DNA from 2 places in the Arthrobacter sp. NPDC057388 genome. Region 2 is predicted to be linked to the other one. Evidence: predicted binding sites of a transcription regulator. Region 2 holds the regulator's gene; the other holds the start of a gene.

Region 1 (6,050 bases), on a different contig from region 2:
TCAGCGATGCGGCGCAGGACGGCAAGGTCGGCTTCGCTGTATTGGCGGGTTCCGCCTTCGGTCCGTTTAGGGGTGAGCAGGCCGCGGCGTTCGTAGAGGCGTATGTTCTGCTGGCCTGTTCCCAGCAATTCTGCCACCACGGAAATGGCGTACAGGCCGCGCGCGTTGCTGCGTTGGTTCGTCATCTGCTTTCCCGTCACATGGCTGGTTCTTCCTCTTGCACCAGTTTGGCACTGGTGCTATAAGAAATCTATATCCACCGTCACACATAGCCAGAGGGTGGGTAGCCAACCTACATGCTGAAGGGAGTGGGAAATGATGCTAATCCGTACTGACCCGTTCCGTGAGCTGGACCGGCTCACACAGCAGGTCTTCGGAACAGCAGCCCGTCCGGCGGCCATGCCGATGGACGCGTGGCAGGAAGACGGGGAGTTTGTGGTGGCGTTCGACCTGCCCGGGATCTCGCCGGACGCCGTTGACCTGAACGTCGAACGGAACGTCCTAACTGTCCGGGCGGAGCGCCGGGACGCCACGCAGCCCAATGTTGAGCTCGTGGTTTCCGAGCGGCCTCGCGGTGTCTTCAGCCGCCAGGTCATTCTTGGCGACACCCTGGACGCGGATAACATCAAGGCCAGCTACGACCTTGGCGTGCTGACGCTGCGGATCCCGGTTGCCGAGCAGGCAAAGCCACGCAAGATCGAGATCGAAAGCAAAGGCCAGCAACAGCAGATCGAAACCTAGCCCCCCGCGGTCCACGCGACGGGCGGCCCCCGGACCCCGATTTCGGGCAAAACTCCGGGGGCCGCCCCTGGCGGCTGGCCGCCAACCTGTAGTCACGACCCTGCCCCGCCGTTCCGGCGGCAGGGGCGGCGGCGGGAGTTCACGATGACCGTACCTGTCCCGGACCATTACGCGGTGCTTCACGTTCCCCGTGGCGCATCGCCGCAGGAGATTGCGCGCGCCTACCGGGCCCTGATGCGGCGCCACCACCCGGATGTGGGCGGCGTGGACGCCGTGCCTGCGGAGCTGCAGCTGATCATGGAAGCTTTTTCCGTGCTCCGGGATCCCCGGCGCCGGCGCGCCTACGACCGGGAAGCCGCCCGGGCCAGGCGTTCCGGTCCCGAGACCGGGCAAACCCGCCAACCGGGCCAGCAGGGAACAGCGGACGTGACTCCGTCGTGGCCGCGGGAAGAACGCCGGTACGGCAGCCCCCAGGTGATCCCGGTCCGCGTGGTCCGGCGCCGGGAACCGCCGCTGCGTGTCACCCCGGTCCGGTGGGAAAGCGGCCCGTGGGCCTGACCGTACGCACGCATCACATTCTGGAGAGGAACCCATCACGATGAGCGACTGGCGCCGCTACGACTCACACCTGATCCCGGCCTTCCACGAGCGCTTCGAGGAGCGCTGGGGCAAGGGCACTGCGCCGTTCCTGGATCCCGAGGCGCATGAGGAGCCCCTGCCGCGGGCGCAGTGGATAAATCCGGCCACCGGCGCCGCCTTGGCCGTGGTCCCCATCTGGACGGACGAGGAGGACAGCCAGCACCGTTCGTTTGGGGTGTTTTATCTGCCGCCGGCGGGGGACATCTGGATGCTCCGGCCGGGCTTCACCGGCTTCCTGGAACCGGCCGCCGACGACTTCGAGCACCTGGTGGCGCTCCGGAACGACGCGTTCCGCAAAGCGGTGTCCCATGCGAATGAGTTCCTCTTCGGCCCGCCACCGCTGGTGGACTGAGCCTACTCGGACGCCTGGCCGGTGTGCACCGGAACGGCACCGGCGACCAGCGTGCCTTGCGCGGCGGCGTGACGCAGGTCCAGGCCGCCGGAAGTGATGACGAGGTTGTCCCCGCTGATGACCAGGGCGTGGTCGCTGCCGCGCGCGGCATCCAGCCACAGGTCATCATCGGGGTTGCCGGAGCGGAGCTGATCCCGGAAGAGGAGTTTGCCGCCGATGCTGAAGGTCAGCAGCCCCTCGGGTGAGACTGTGATGCTGCAGCTGGCCGACGTTTCGACGGCGTCCTCGACGATGCCATCAAAGTCCGGGCTCAAGGCCAGCTGAAAACCGTGAAAGAGCAGAACCGAGACCAGGGCCGAGGTCAGGTCGCCACCGTCCTCGCGGAACGCCACCACCGGGACCAGGGTGTAGGCCAGTACCGGCACCGGCCGTTCCTGCCCGCTTCCGGACTCCTGCGTCAGGACCATCCGGGCAGCCACGGGGGTGAGTTCGCTCGGAACCCACTGGCTCCGCTCAACGCTCAGGCCAGGGTCTCCTTAAACCGGCACAACTTCCTCCAAATGAGGGGCGGTGGCGTGGTTTCCCGGGTCGCGGGTACCGGGAAACCACGCCGTCACCCTGGCCGCCGCTGCTACGCGCTGATCTGCTGCTGTGCGCCCTGTCCGCTGGTGATCTCGATCTTGCGGGGCTGGGCCTTGGCAGCAACCGGAATCCGCAGCGTCAGCACACCGCCGTCGTACCCGGCTTTCACATTGTCGGCATCCAGCGCCTCACCCAGAACCAGCTGACGGCTGAAAACGCCCTGCGGCCGCTCACCGGCGACGAACTCTGCGCCTTCGGGGGCTCCGTTCTTCCGCTCAGCCCGGACGGTCAGGACGTTCCGCTCCACATCAACATCAATCGATTCCACGTCCACGCCCGGCAGGTCAACCGCGACCACGAACTCGTTCTCTTCCCGCCATGCATCCAGGGGCATGGCGGCCGGGTGTGCGGCGGTGCCCAACACCTGCTGGGCCAGCCGGTCCAGCTGGCGGAACGGATCATTCATCATCAACATCACATACCTCCTTGGTAGTTGGTTATGGGCAGTATCTATATCCGCTGATATAGATTTTTTAGCACTTCTATTGATAGGATGCAAGGGGCCGCGGACCCGGCCGCCGGAAGCGGAAACAGGGCCCCATTTCAGGTTATGGACGAGGTCGTCAGCGCTGCCAGGCATCTCCAAAGATGGACTGTCCTGTCAGGGCCGCCGACAAAAGCAGTAGCGATTGAACGACGCTCGCTATTTGCCAGCAACAGGGGCTTGCAAGGACTGCGACGCGGATGGTGCCTGCCGAGGCTGGCACGGGAAGGGCACCGGCCGCTGGTGTACGGCCGGTGCCTCTTTTGTTTGCTTGCTGGTGTCTGTTAGCGGGTGCCGGTGGTGAAGCTCCAGGCCGTGCTGGCCATGGGGGTGCCGGCTGCATCCCGTACTGCGGTGGGTCCGCCGGTGATGGTCACCGTGTACCTGGTGCTGGCAGCAAGGGTGGCTGCCGGGTTGAGGATCCACTGGTTGGTGGTCCCGTTGCGGGTGACAGTGGCGGCTACGGCCGCGCCGGTGGCGGCGTTCTTCAGGGTGAAGGTGGACGTGCTGACACCGCTGACGGGCTTGCTGAACGTTGCCGTGACGTTGGCCGTCCGCAGCACGCCGGTGGAGTTGATGCCGGGAGCCCTGGAGGTCACCGTGGGAGCCGAACTGGTGCTGAACCGCCAGCTGGTCGAAACGAGCGGGTGGTTGGCCAGGTCGCGGATGGCGGCCGTGCCGCCGGTCAGGGTGGCCGTGTAGGAGGTGCTCGGGGTGAGCAGGGCCGTTGGATTCAGTGTTGCACGGCGGGTCGCCTGGTCGTAGGTCACCGTCGCCGGGATGGTGGTGCCGGCGGCGTTTTTCAGCGTGAACGTACTACCGGAGACGCCCTGGACGAACTCGCTGAAAGTGGCGGTAATGTTCGTGCCGGTACCCGCACCGGTTGTAGCGGCTGCGGGTGCCCGGCCGGTGATCGTGGGAGCCACCGTATCCGCAGGGCCGATCTGTATCGTCCGGCTGGCGACCGCGCTGACATTGCCGGCTGCGTCCGTTGCCCTGACATTGAATACGTAGGTCCCGTTGCCCTGGGCATCCCACGTCTTCGGAGAAGCGCAGGTGGGGTCCCAGTCGGTGTTGGTGGGCAGCAGCTGGCATTCGAACCTGGCGCCGGCCTCGCTGCTGAAGTTCAGCGTAGGCGTGGTGTCCAGGCTCGGCGTTGACGGGAACGGCGCAATGACCGAGGCCACAGGTGCGGCACTGTCCACGGTGAACGTCAGCGTCGGAGAGGTCAGGAACTGTGGAACGCCGGCCGGCACAACACCCGTCAGCGGGTCCGGAACGTACGCCGGGTTCGCGGTCCGGGACTGAATCCTGTGGACACCTTGGCTCAGGGGGGCCAGCCGGGCGGAGTAGCTTCCGCCGGCAACGGTGGTGGCCACGGGGGTCGCCGCTCCATCCACGACGAGCTGCACCGGTGCGGTGCTTCCGGCGGGCACGGTGCCGGTGAGGGTGGGTGCCGTGACGTTGGTGATGTTGTCCGTGGCGGACCGTCCGCTGTCACTGGCTGCCGCCAGATCCGGGGTGGAGGGGGCGCCGTCGGATCCTTCGGCTATCAGTCCCTGGACCGTGAAGGTGTTGACGGTGAGGGTGTTGATCCCGGGACCGCCGGCATTGGGACCGGTGATTACGACGGCGTTCGTGCCCGAGGGTGCGCCGGTCACCGTCCGTGCCGTGTTGATGTCGCCCAATGTTCCGGGGGCGGCGCCCACCTGGCGGAGGAAGGTAGCGGTGCTGCCAGCTTTGTAGTCACCCAGGAAGGCTGCTCCGACGCCTGCCCAGTCGCAGGGCACCGTCGGGCTGGGCGCGCAGACGCCGGAGTCGATGGTGACCCTGATCCTTCCCACCGCGGGATTCTTGGGGTCCGGCTCCGAGGTGAACGTGTTCACGCCGTACGGGTGCGTGATGGTGTAGGAGGTGTTCGGAAGGATGTTTTCGACGATGAACCGCAACCGTCCGAATCCCATCTGCTGACCGGGCTCCACCACGCCGTTGGTGTGGGCGCCTTCCAGCGCCGCCTCGTAGAGGCGCAGGTTTCCGCTCGAAGCCTCGGCGTTGAACCAGAACGCCTCCTCCGGGAAGTTGTCCGGATACGATGCCGGCGCGGCCGGGTCCGGCGGCTCTGAGAGGCAACCGGCACCGGCCATGTAGCAGAGCTGCAGCTTCACCGTCCCGTCGGAAAACCAGGTGGGAAAGCCGTTGGACGGATCCACGGGACCCACTCCGGCAGTCGAGGCGCTGGCCGGCACTGCCGCGAGCGGGGACAATGCAGCGGCCAGCAGGGCAGCGGCCGCAACAGAGGCGAGGCCGCCTCTGGCCGCCGTTCGGTTACTCAGTTTCGTAGACACTTTTGACTCCTTTGATGCTCAAGATGGCCCCCAGAACCTTCCAGGCCAGGTCAGGAAGTCGTCCCCAACCACCGCAACCATCGCCCGTGCACCTTGCACGAAGGTCATGTGCGCACAACCCGGAATGGCCCCCGCAGCCACCCCTGCAGGGGGACCCGGCCCAAGAAGCCATATTCTGCGGGGTTGGCAGAGTCGCGCAGGGGCAGGTCGTCGCCGGACCGCCCCAGTGGTACCACCGCCAACTCGAAAAGAGCCATGGGATAAGGCCAGCTACGAGGCCCGGCGCGATGAGGAGGAAGACGGCCGTCCGGATCGATAGGGCTACGGCGCGGCCCGCGTTCCTGCGTCCGTGCTCTTGCCCGACGTCGGAACGAACTTCCAGCTGAACGAACCGTCATCCTTGAGGGTCATCCGAAGGAACCCGTGGGTGTCGGCGAACCGTTTCACGATGAAGGGAGGTTTGTTCGTGAAGGGGCGGAGGCCGATCCCTCCCGTGGACACCTGGAACGCGATCATTCCGTCACTGACGCACTGGTCCTCGTTGTTTACCGGACACGTGCGTTCGTAGTTATGCTGCGACCCTGACAGGGTTAGGCGGACGCGGTGCTTGTACATCACGTCGATCCACGGCTTGTGGTCAAGGGCCCGCTCATGTTCGTCCGTGTCGGAGGTGAAGTACGGTTCGTGGTACACGACGGCCAGGTACTTGCCCGCCGCCTGGGCGGCGGAGAGGTTGTCGTCCAGCCACAGCGTCAACGCTTCCGCATATTCGGGGTCGTACCGCCAGTACGCGGAGGACAGGAACACGAAGTGCCAGTTCCCGAAGTCCTTCGAGTACGGATCCCCG
Region 2 (6,050 bases):
CGTGGCAGAACCCCAAGAATCTCGCGACGTCGATCTCCGGCACCAACGTCATTACCGTGGACGTTTCCGCTGACGCCTTCAACAGCAACCTTGACGCGGACATGGCCCAGCGTGCCATCCAGCAGCTCGTCTATACGGCGACGGCCGCCGGCGCCAGCTCGGGGCTGATCGATGCCGGCCAGCAGATTGAAGTGGTGATCCTGGTGGACGGGCACACCGACTACCTGGCCTTCAAGCACGTCAAGCTTGGCGCGCCGACGTCCCGCAGCGCCGGAATGGTGGCGCCGGTGTGGATCATCGATCCGCAGCAAGGCACCGAGGTCGGTGACGGCCGGGTCAAGATTTCCGGGCGAAGCACAGTCCCCAACGGCAAACTGCACTGGCGCATCCTCAAGGTCCAGGAGAACGGCGACAAGGAAAGCTACCTGACGGGCGAAGCCCGGGCGGCAGCGGATCCGGCAGCCTCCGGAGTCTTTGGCATCACGGTCAATCTTGCCCCCGGCAACTATGAGGTGCGCGTCTCCCAGATCGACCCCGGCCGGCCGGAGGACGAACTGAACGTCGACTCGCGGGGCTTCACCGTCCGCTAGCGGATTTCCGCCGCACGATTTGCGGACCCCGATTCCGGCGTCGCCGGGCACCCAACTCTGCCTCCGCCGTCGGGCGTTTTCTTGATCGAACCTTGAGCCAAGCCCGATCTGCCCTTGATCGGCGCCGGTCAGAATGGTCGAAGACCGCACCAGGAGGTGAAAGTGGCCGTGACGAACAGCAATTCCGTGGAGGACAAGCGGGCTCCGCTTGCCGGCTTCGAACTGTCCGATTCCGACAGCGGCCCTCCGGCATCCGGGCATCCTGATGCGCCTCCGGCTTCGCTGGCGGGGGCTGCCGATGTGTTTCCGGTCTACCCCTTCATTTGAGAACGGCCTGCATTCGGGCGCACGTTCAACTGTGGTTCCGGTCAATCCAAATGTTGGCGGCCACAGCTGCCTGCCGATGAGGGCCGGCGGCGACTGGGGGGAGATGCCCGGTCTCAAAGGCACTCGACGCCGCCGGCCTGAAACCAGTCAACACCCGGACCGGCCCGTCGCACACGAGTAGTCCCTACGCGATTCTGCGGCCGCTGCGCTACCCGGTTGCGCAGACGGACCCGGCTACCAGCGTCCCAAGACGTCGCTGGCCACAACGACGCCGGCCGGACCCGCCGTCGATGACCGCAGAACGTGCGGTCCCAGCAGCGCCGTGACCGCACCAGCGCTGCACAGCCGGGTGACCTCGCGGGGACTGATGCCCCCTTCGGGGCCCACGATGAGGAGTATTTCGCTGGGGGCCGCCGCCTCCTGGCGCTCCCCCGCCCAGTTCCCGAGGACGCGCCGCAGCGGCGTGACCGCGTCTTCGTGCAGAATCACGGCGAGGCCGGCTTCTGCCACCTGCTTAGCCAGGGCCTGGGTGTCGACGGCGGGACGCACCTCGGGGATCCAGGCCCGCCGTGCCTGTTTGGCCGCCGCCGTCACGGCGGACTGCCATTTGCCGTGGGCTTTGGTGGCCCGGTCGCCCTTCCACCTCACGATCGAACGTTCCGACTGCCACGGGATCACCGCGTCGATGCCGAGTTCGGTGGCGGTTTCAATCGCCAGTTCATCCCGGTCCCCCTTGGCCAGGGCCTGCACCAGGACCAGGCGGACATCCGGCCGCTGCTCGGTGGTGACGGAAGCGCATTCGACCGTCAGTTCGGCGGGGGCTGCTTCCGTCACCGTTCCGGTGATGCGCCGGCCGGCGCCGTCGGCAATGTCAACCTGTTCTCCCACCGCCAGCCGCTTGACGGTGACCGCGTGCCGGGCCTCTGCGCCGTCGAGAACGAACAGGGAACCCGGAACGGCCGTGTCCAGCGCACCGGCCGGGGTGAAGAATACGGGGTTGCTCACCGCTACAGGTTACCGAGGCGGTCCCGCAGCTTGGCGAAGACGCCGCCGCTGGCCGCGAGCTTGCCCTCGGAGAACTGCTCGCCGCGGAGCTTGGCCAGCTGCCGGAGCAGGTCCTCCTGCGCGGGGTCGAGCTTGGACGGCGTTTCCACCTGCAGGTGGACCTTGAGGTCGCCGCGGCCGTAGCCCCGCAGGTGGGTCACGCCGAGCCCGCGGAGGGTGATGATCTCGCCGGACTGGGTTCCCGCCTTGACGTCGATCTCCTGCTTGCCGTCAAAGGTTTCCAGGCTCAGTTCCGTGCCAAGGGCCGCAGCGGTCATGGGAATGTTCAGGGTCGCGTGGAGGTCGTCGCCCTCGCGGACGTAAGTGGAGTCGTTGTTGACCCGGATTTCCACATACAGGTCGCCGGACGGCCCGCCCGCGGGGCCGGCCTCGCCCTGCCCGGAGAGCTGGATCCGCGTGCCGGTGGCCACGCCCGCGGGGACCTTGATGGTCAGGGAGCGGCGGCTGCGGATGCGGCCCTGGCCGCTGCACTCGTTGCAGGGGTCCTTGATGACCGTGCCGAAGCCCTCGCACGAACCACAGGGAGCGGCGGTCATGACCTGGCCCAGGATGGAGCGGACGGCCCGCTGCACCTGGCCGCTGCCGCCGCAGATGTCGCAGCGTTCCGGGTGCGTGCCCGGCTGGCAGCAGGAGCCTTCACAGGTGGGGCAGGTGACGGCCGTGTCCACTTCCAGCTTCTTGTTGACGCCGAAGACGGCGTCGCGCAGGTCGATCCGGACACTGATCAGCGCGTCCTGGCCGCGGCGGACCCGGGAGGCGGGTCCGGAGGTGCCGCCGGCACCGAAGAAGGTGTCGAAAATGTCCTGGAACGCGAAGCCCTGCCCGGCGTAGCCGCCGCCGAAGCCGTTGTCGGTGCCGTTTTCATTGCCGGTGGTGTCGTAGACGCGGCGCTTCTGCGGGTCGGACAGCACCTCGTAGGCGTGGGTTACGGCCTTGAACCGTTCCGCGGCGTCTTCGCCCGGGTTGACGTCCGGGTGAAGCGAGCGGGCCAGCTTGCGGTAGGCCTTTTTGATCTCTTCGCCGGTGGCTTCCGGGGAGACTCCAAGAACGTCGTAGTGGCTGCTCAAAGTTCGTATCTCTTCCTGGTTGTACTGCCTGTGGTCAGAGGATGTGCGGGGCGTGCGGTCACGGTCCCAGGATCCTCGAAAGGTAGCGGGCCACCGCGCGGACGGCGGCCATGGTGGTGGGGTAGTCCATCCGGGTGGGGCCGAGGATGCCCACCTTGGCGCTGGCGTCCGGGCCGTAGCCGGTGGCAACCACGGACGCCTCGGCCAGCCCGTCGTAGGGGTTTTCGCGGCCGATGCTGACGGCCACTCCCCTCGGGTCCTGGGCCATGTCGCTCAGGAGCCGCAGCATCACCACCTGCTCCTCGAGGGCCTCAAGGACTGGGCCGATGCTGAGGGGGAAGTCCACGTTGGACCGCGCGAGGTTGGCCGTTCCGGCCATGACCATGCGGTCTTCCCGGCTGTTGTGCGCGAGGCCTTCCAGCCCCTTGCCGAGCGCAACCGCAGCCGGACGTTCGGCGGGCGTGCAGCCGGCCACGACGGCGGCCAGGTGCTGGGGCAGGATGGCCACCGGTGTTCCCGCGACACCGGTGAGGAACCGGGTGCGCAGGGCGGCGAGAGTGTCGTCCGACAGATCCTGCCCGGCGTCGACGACGCGCTGGTCGACCTTGCCGGAGTCGGCAATCAGCACGATCAGCACCTTGCGCGGCGCCAGCAGCACGAATTCGATGTGCCGCACCACGGCACGGCTCAGGTGGGGGTACTGCACGACGGCGACCTGGTTGGTCAGCTGGGACAGAAGCCGGGCCGTGCGGTCCAGGACGTCGTCGAGGTCCTCTGACCCCTCCAGCAGTGTCTGGATGGCGCGTTTCTCCGCCGGGGAGAGCGGCTTGACCGCCGAGATCTGGTCGACGAACAGCCGGTAGCCCTTGTCGGTGGGAATCCTGCCTGCGCTGGTGTGCGGGGCCGTAATGAGGCCCTCGTCCTCCAACGCCGCCATGTCGTTGCGGATGGTGGCGCTGGAAACGCCAAGGTGGTGCCGCTCCACCAGCGCCTTGGAACCGACGGGCTCGCGGGAATGGACATAGTCCTCCACGATGGCGCGCAGCACCTCAAGCTTCCGTGGTTCGCTCACAGTCCACCTCCTTCTGGCCTTAACCGTGCCGGGCATGATTCCCGCCCGGAAACGCTGTGGTTAGCACTCGACATGCCTAAGTGCTAACAAGTCTAATATGAGTCGCCGCGTTGTTAGCATTGGTACCGCTCCGGGCGAAATTCCGGGCGCCTGTCCCCCGGGGGCATCCCCGCCGCCGGGGCGGCTCCTACCTGTGCAAATTCCTAATGCGAAGCGGTGAACGAATGCAGTACCAGAACTGGGGCCCGCAGGAGATGGCAGCGCCCGCCAGGAAGAGCCTGCCCGAGGTGCCGGTGGAACGTGGCATGGTGCTCGAGGATGCCCAGTCCGGCTGGGTGGGAGCAGTGACCCGGGTGGAAAAGTCCGGCGGCATGCACGTGGTGGCGCTCGAAGACCGCCGCGGCAAGTCCCGGTCCTTCAAGCTTGGCTTCGGATTCCTCCTGGAGGGACAGCCGATCCGCCTGATGCCGCCGGCCCCCAAGGCGAAGCCCGCAGGCGCAGGAACGTCCGCACGAACAGCGTCAGGTTCTGTGCGCGTGGAAGGGCAGCGCGCCCAAGTGGCCAAGGCCAGCCGCATCTGGGTTGAGGGCAAGCACGATGCCGAACTCGTGGAAAAAGTCTGGGGTGACGACCTCCGGGTGGAGGGCATCGTCGTCGAGCCGCTGCACGGCATCGATGACCTGGCGGCGGCGGTGGCTTCCTTCCGCCCCGGTCCCGGCCGCAGGCTGGGCGTCCTGGTGGACCATCTGGTTCCCGACTCCAAGGAATCCAGGATCGCGGACGCGGTGATGGCCTCCCCCGGCGCTGCCGGAAACGTGCTGATCGTGGGCCACCCGTATGTCGACGTCTGGCAGGCGATCCGGCCGTCGGTGCTGGGGATTCCGCAGTGGCCGGTGGTGCCGCGCGGGACGGACTGGAAAACCGGGATTCTCACTGCCTTCGGCTGGCCGCACGAAACCAAAGAGGATATCGGCCTCGGCTGGCAGAAACTCCTCGGCGCCGTCCGCACCTACGCCGATCTCGAGCCCGCCCTGCTGGGCCGGGTCGAAGAGGTCATTGATTTCCTGACCGTCCCCTAGTCCCCACGGCCACGGTTCACGCCGCTACTTTCCGTGGTTTCAGCGTTGAGCCGCGATTACCCCTACGGCCCGGTATCCTTGGTACGGCGTCACCGCACCGCGGCCCCCGGCGCCGCACCGCAGCACCGCAGCACCAAAGCACGATCGCACCAACGCAAGCTAAAGGAAGACACCGTGGCAGAAGACGCTCGCGACCGCAGGGACACACAGTCCGGCCAGGACCTGCCCCAGTACCATGGCGTACCGGCCAACGCGCTTCCGCTGACCGCCAGCGAGGACCGGCAGTGGGCCACCCTGGCGCACTTCGGCGGCATCCTCGGCTGTGTCCCGGCGCTGCTGATCTACCTCATCTTCCGCGACCGCGGCCCCTTCACCGCGCAGGAGTCCAAGGAAGCCCTCAACTTCACCCTGCCGCCGACCATCGCGGCCTTCGTGGCTAATCTCCTCGTGCTGCTTCCCGTCGTCGGAAACCTGTTTGCCGTCCTGGCCACGCTGATCTGGATCGCGCTCACCTGCTTCGCGGTGTCCGCCGGCGTCCACGTCAACAAGGGCCAGCCGCACCGGTACCAGTACAACCTGCGTTGGATTAAGTAGTCCCCACTCGCCCCCTAGCCTCGCAAGCTCGGCCAGGGAACCCTGCGAGCGTGGGCCCAAACCCGCCCCCAACCTTGCAAGCGCTCGGCCAGGGAACCCTGCGAGCGTGGGCCCAAACCCGCCCCCAACCTTGCAAGCGCTCGGCCAGGGAACCCTGCGGGCGTGGGCCCATTTAGTCGGGCAGGATCCTGCGGACCACGGCGTCCGCCAAGAGCCGGCCCTTCAGCGTGAGGACGAGGCGGCCCCTGAAGACCTG

What was found. Region 2 encodes HrcA, which represses chaperone genes, less so after heat shock. Its sites were predicted from a motif close to TTNGCACTCGNNNNNNNCGAGTGCNAA; they were not measured.
Region 1: ACFUTU_RS04370 (Hsp20/alpha crystallin family protein) is a predicted target of HrcA. The motif match lies at 2,848-2,874, and genes of this name have one in related genera.

Annotation. Positions count from the first base shown of each region.
Region 1 covers NZ_JBHVBL010000005.1:131,129-137,178, forward strand. Annotated here, with positions in the region: gene ACFUTU_RS04345 (MerR family transcriptional regulator) at 1-185, opposite strand, end outside; gene ACFUTU_RS04350 (Hsp20/alpha crystallin family protein) at 319-741, shown strand; gene ACFUTU_RS04355 (J domain-containing protein) at 886-1,299, shown strand; gene ACFUTU_RS04360 (hypothetical protein) at 1,340-1,732, shown strand; gene ACFUTU_RS04365 (hypothetical protein) at 1,735-2,199, opposite strand; gene ACFUTU_RS04370 (Hsp20/alpha crystallin family protein) at 2,364-2,789, opposite strand; gene ACFUTU_RS04375 (Ig-like domain-containing protein) at 3,143-5,203, opposite strand; gene ACFUTU_RS04380 (hypothetical protein) at 5,525-6,050, opposite strand, start outside.
Region 2 covers NZ_JBHVBL010000048.1:14,255-20,304, forward strand. Annotated here, with positions in the region: gene ACFUTU_RS18120 (GerMN domain-containing protein) at 1-590, shown strand, start outside; gene ACFUTU_RS18125 (hypothetical protein) at 753-917, shown strand; gene ACFUTU_RS18130 (16S rRNA (uracil(1498)-N(3))-methyltransferase) at 1,152-1,922, opposite strand; gene dnaJ (molecular chaperone DnaJ) at 1,925-3,049, opposite strand; gene hrcA (heat-inducible transcriptional repressor HrcA) at 3,108-4,121, opposite strand; gene ACFUTU_RS18145 (DUF3097 domain-containing protein) at 4,346-5,200, shown strand; gene ACFUTU_RS18150 (DUF4870 domain-containing protein) at 5,375-5,794, shown strand; gene hemW (radical SAM family heme chaperone HemW) at 5,967-6,050, opposite strand, start outside.